2 regions of the Blautia fusiformis genome follow, and region 1 is predicted to be linked to the other one. Evidence: riboswitches for the same ligand, from Rfam matches in the RefSeq annotation. Region 1 holds a riboswitch; the other holds the start of a gene.

Region 1 (2,210 bases):
GAACGGATGAGCGGAACTCGGCTCCTGCAGTGATTCAGTCATAACTGCATTCAGCGGATCATATGGCGCAAGCTGCGGTGCGAAGATCGCAACGCCAATTACCACCAGGCCCAGAATGAAGAAAAGAGTGAACTGTTTATTTTCTTTAAATACTCGTAATACCTTTTTCAATTATCTATCCTCCTTAAGTCTTGGATCGAGATAAGTGTAGGACAGATCCACAAGCAGGTTGATGCACATGTACAGGATCGCGATCCAGAGTACATAGCCCTGTACAAGAGGATAGTCACGACAGGAAATTGCCTTTACTGCCATATTTCCCATACCAGGCCAGTTGTAAATGATCTCTACAACTGCGGTACCTCCAAGGAGGCTTCCAAGGGAAAGACCCAGCAGTGTTACCAGCGGAAGCATTACATTAGGAAGAACGTGTTTCCAAAGGATCACGCTTTCTTTGATTCCACGCATTCTTGCACCGGTCACATAATCCTGGTGAAGCTCCTCCAGCACCGCACTTCTTACCTGGCGGGTATATTTCGCAGACATGGCAAGTGCAAGAGTCAGTGCCGGAAGGATCATAGACTTGAAATCCGTACTTCCTCCTGCTACATTGATCCAGCGAAGCTGAACACCAAAGATACTGAGAAGGATCAGGCCCAGCCAGAAGCTTGGAACAGATACTCCCACAAAGGTAATTCCTCTCACAAAATAATCCGGGAATTTGTTCTGATATACAGCGGCCAGGATTCCAAGCGGTATGGAAATAATGACCATCATCAAAAGTGCCAGCAAAGACATCCTCAGCGTTGGCCAGAAACAGGATACCAGTTTATCCGTTACCGGCATTTTGAAAGAATAGGACTGTCCCATATCTCCTGTAACAACACCCTTCAGCCAGGAACCATACTGCACGAGAAAGGGCTGATCAAGGCCAAGCTCATGTCTTGTTTGTTCCAGAAGCTCCGGTGTCGGAAGATTACCACATTCTGTCAGCATGATCTCCGCAGGATCACCAGGTGACAGGTAGGTCAGTCCAAATGTGAAAAAGCTGATTCCAAATAATACAATGATGATCTGGAGAAATCTTTTTCCTATTTGTTTCTTTGTCACGTTTTACTCCTTTCCTCATTTGATGCGATTTTAACATTGCCGTTTTAATTGAGTTAGATAAAAAAACTACTGGATTCTTATTATGCAGAACATGCATGGAATTTTAGAAATTTGCACGAAAAAAGCCCGCGATGAAATACGGGCACATAAAAAAATATGCTTCCTATCTTCCGTAAGAATCATTTTAAAACAATTGCAAGCAGGTCTCCTGACTTAGGATCCTTACCCTCAGACACCTTCCCGGTCTATTTCTCACGCACTCGACCAGTGGTATTTTGTCTGAGGATTCCCCCTTACAGTGACGGGATCGTACCGGATTTACACCGGTTTCCCTATTAATCCTCTCGGAACTTACAACGGCTGATGTGAAAATCAGCAAATGCTGTTAAATTACCTAAATATTATACGATAAAACTATAGTTTATGTCTATGGAAAAATGTTATATTTTTTGAAAACTCATAAATTTTGTTAAAGATGCTTGAATTGTATATATCCCCCATTGGGGATTTGACAATTAAATTTATCTGATCTGCTAAAAAAACACGGATTTTACCTCGCTGTTTTTACAAATAGAATAGCAAATGGTAAAACCCGGTTTTCTTACTGTTTCAATATGTTTTCAGACAGAAGCGTTCTGAAAAGATTGTTTACTATCAGGTCAGAGTATCTGTGATCGCCGCATATGCGATCATCGGTCCGTCTTCAATGATATTCAGGCTGGCTGTCTGATAAAGTACGACTCCGTTTTCAGTTGCAATAGACGTGTAAAGTAAATTTCCATAGTAATCTCTCAGTTCACCCAGTTCTTCCCCCTTAAAGAAGTACTCTCCAGGCTTCTTGGATGGATACCAGCATCCGGTATACGGCGCATATTCATAGACTACATTTTCAAGAAGCATCTGACGGTAATGCTTCAGACCATGACACGTCTTTCCCTGGAGATGAAAAACAAGGTGACGGACATCTCTTTTATCCTGTTCTACTTCCTCCCAGGTCCAGTAGCTGTGTCCGCCTCTTTCGATAAGAATACTTGGAATTCCAAGAGAAGAAGCATAATTATAGGCGCCACCTGTGGCGGTTGTGGAACGGACTACATATT
Region 2 (2,210 bases), on a different contig from region 1:
GGAGCTTCCGGCAGAGGTTTTCAGCCGTCTGACAGATGAGCTTTATGAGAGCAAGATCGTTTACAGAACTGAGAAGTTTGAGGATATGGTCCGTACCTTCTGCATGAACCCGCGAGGTGTTGTCGTGAATGAAAATACCAACGGTATCATCACAGTAAACGGTCACAGCTACGAAGATCCGGCAAAGCATACCAACAATACAAACTTTGCCCTTCTGGTATCCAAGCATTTCTCAGAGCCGTTCCATGACAGCAACGGATACGGTGAGAGCATTGCAAGACTTTCCAATATGCTTGGCGGTGGTGTTATGGTACAGCGGTTTGGAGATCTGATCCGCGGAAGACGAAGCACAAAAGCCCGTATTGAGGAAAGTTTCGTAACACCTACACTTTCTGCGACACCGGGAGATTTAAGTCTTGTTATGCCGAAACGTATCCTGGATGGCATCATTGAGATGATCTATGCTCTGGATAAGATCGCACCGGGAACCGCAGATGATGATACTTTGCTTTATGGCGTTGAGGTTAAATTCTACAACATGGAGGTCGAGATCGACGAAAATCTGGAAACCTGCCACAAGGGTCTCTTTGTTATCGGAGACTGCAGCGGCGTGACCCATTCTCTGTCCCATGCATCTGCCAGCGGAATCTACGTAGCCAGATACCTGGAGCAGGAGTATTTTAACAGATAAACTGCAGAGCAGTTTATCTGTTATGAGCAAGTAGCAAAGCGGATTGCGAATATCCGCTTGACTAGATAAACTGCAAAGCAGTTTATCTGTTATGAGCAAGTAGCGAAGCGGATTGCGAATATCTGATGTAAGACAGTCCTTTTCTGATATCAGGGTGATGACAGAAAGGGGCTGTTTTTTATGCAGGATATGCATGAATATTGGAGAAAGCATTCTGATAATAACTGACAGATACAGGGAGAAAACCGGTTACTGTTCACTGGTAATATTTCGCGAGGTGTTTTTTGTGAGCGAAGATCACAGAAAACCGTGAATCGTCTGACATCAATCTTGACAAATTTATGAGTTTGTGGTAAAAGTTAGATAACCAGGTAAAAGAAAATATGTGCAAATGTTATAATGATAAGGTTGCATCCAGTCGGATGTGCAAAAGAGAATCCGGTGAGAATCCGGAACGATACCGTCACTGTGAAAGGGGAGCTGCTTTTATAACCACTGGGAGACCGGGAAGGGAAAGCAGCGTGGAACCAAGTCAGGAGAACTGCCTTATTGTGAGATTCAGGGATTCGCGGTTTACGAATCGGTATTCTCCATAACAATACAGAACTTCTTTTTATGTATTTGTATTGCGCAGAGAATCATGTGTGAGCAGGCGGCCGCAGAGAGCTGCTGCTTTTTTGTACATATCAGTATTCTGGAAATACATGAAAAGAGGACAATGAGAAATGAAAAGAAAAACAATGTTAGCTCTGATGCTCGCAGTTTCCATGACATGCTCTATGGGTGCAGCTACAACAGCAATGGCAGCAGAGGATTCTGCTACAGAAGAGAACGCTGAGGCAGCTGATACCACAGAGGCTTCTGATGCAGATCAGGAAGCAGCAGATAATGTAGCAGCTCTGATCGACAAGATCTATGTACAGGAAAGAAACGACACAACAGATGAGGACTGCAAGGCAGCCAAAGAAGCATGGGATGCTCTGACAGATGCTCAGAAAGAACTGGTAGAGGGTGAGAATGCAGATCCGGATTATTTCGGACGTGACACAGGAGATGCTTCCAAGGACGATCCGCGTAACCAGGATGAGATCGGTGAGAATGAACTTCTTGTTGTAAGCTTTGGTACTTCCTTCAATGACAGCCGTGCAGAGGATGTCAAGGGAATCGAGGATGCTCTTGCAGAAGCTTATCCGGACTGGTCTGTAAGAAGAGCATTTACAGCACAGATCATCATCAACCATGTAGAGGCAAGAGATGATGAAGTGATCGATAACATGCAGCAGGCTCTTGACCGTGCAGTAGAGAATGGTGTTAAGAATCTGGTTGTACAGCCTACCCATCTGATGCATGGTGCTGAGTACGATGAGATGACAGAAGCGATCAATGGCTATAAAGATAAATTCGAGTCTGTAGCTATCGCAGAGCCAATGCTCGGTGAGGTTGGAGACGATGCAACTGTGATCAATGATGACAAGAAAGCCGTTGCTCAGGCGATCACAGATACGGCTTGCAAAGAGGC

Evidence for each region. A riboswitch is a leader RNA that binds a small molecule or an ion and turns the genes downstream of it on or off. The one in region 1 is predicted to bind cobalamin.
Region 2: linked by a shared signal. The riboswitch ahead of LKD46_RS09925 (sirohydrochlorin cobaltochelatase) and the one ahead of nikB (nickel ABC transporter permease) in region 1 are both predicted to bind cobalamin.

The regions. Positions count from the first base shown of each region.
Region 1 is NZ_JAJEPT010000009.1:102,362-104,571, forward strand. It holds gene nikC (nickel transporter permease) at 1-171, opposite strand, end outside; gene nikB (nickel ABC transporter permease) at 172-1,110, opposite strand; cobalamin riboswitch at 1,292-1,480, opposite strand; gene LKD46_RS09385 (M14 family metallopeptidase) at 1,765-2,210, opposite strand, start outside.
Region 2 is NZ_JAJEPT010000010.1:65,370-67,579, forward strand. It holds gene LKD46_RS09920 (NAD(P)/FAD-dependent oxidoreductase) at 1-691, shown strand, start outside; cobalamin riboswitch at 1,080-1,254, shown strand; gene LKD46_RS09925 (sirohydrochlorin cobaltochelatase) at 1,417-2,210, shown strand, end outside.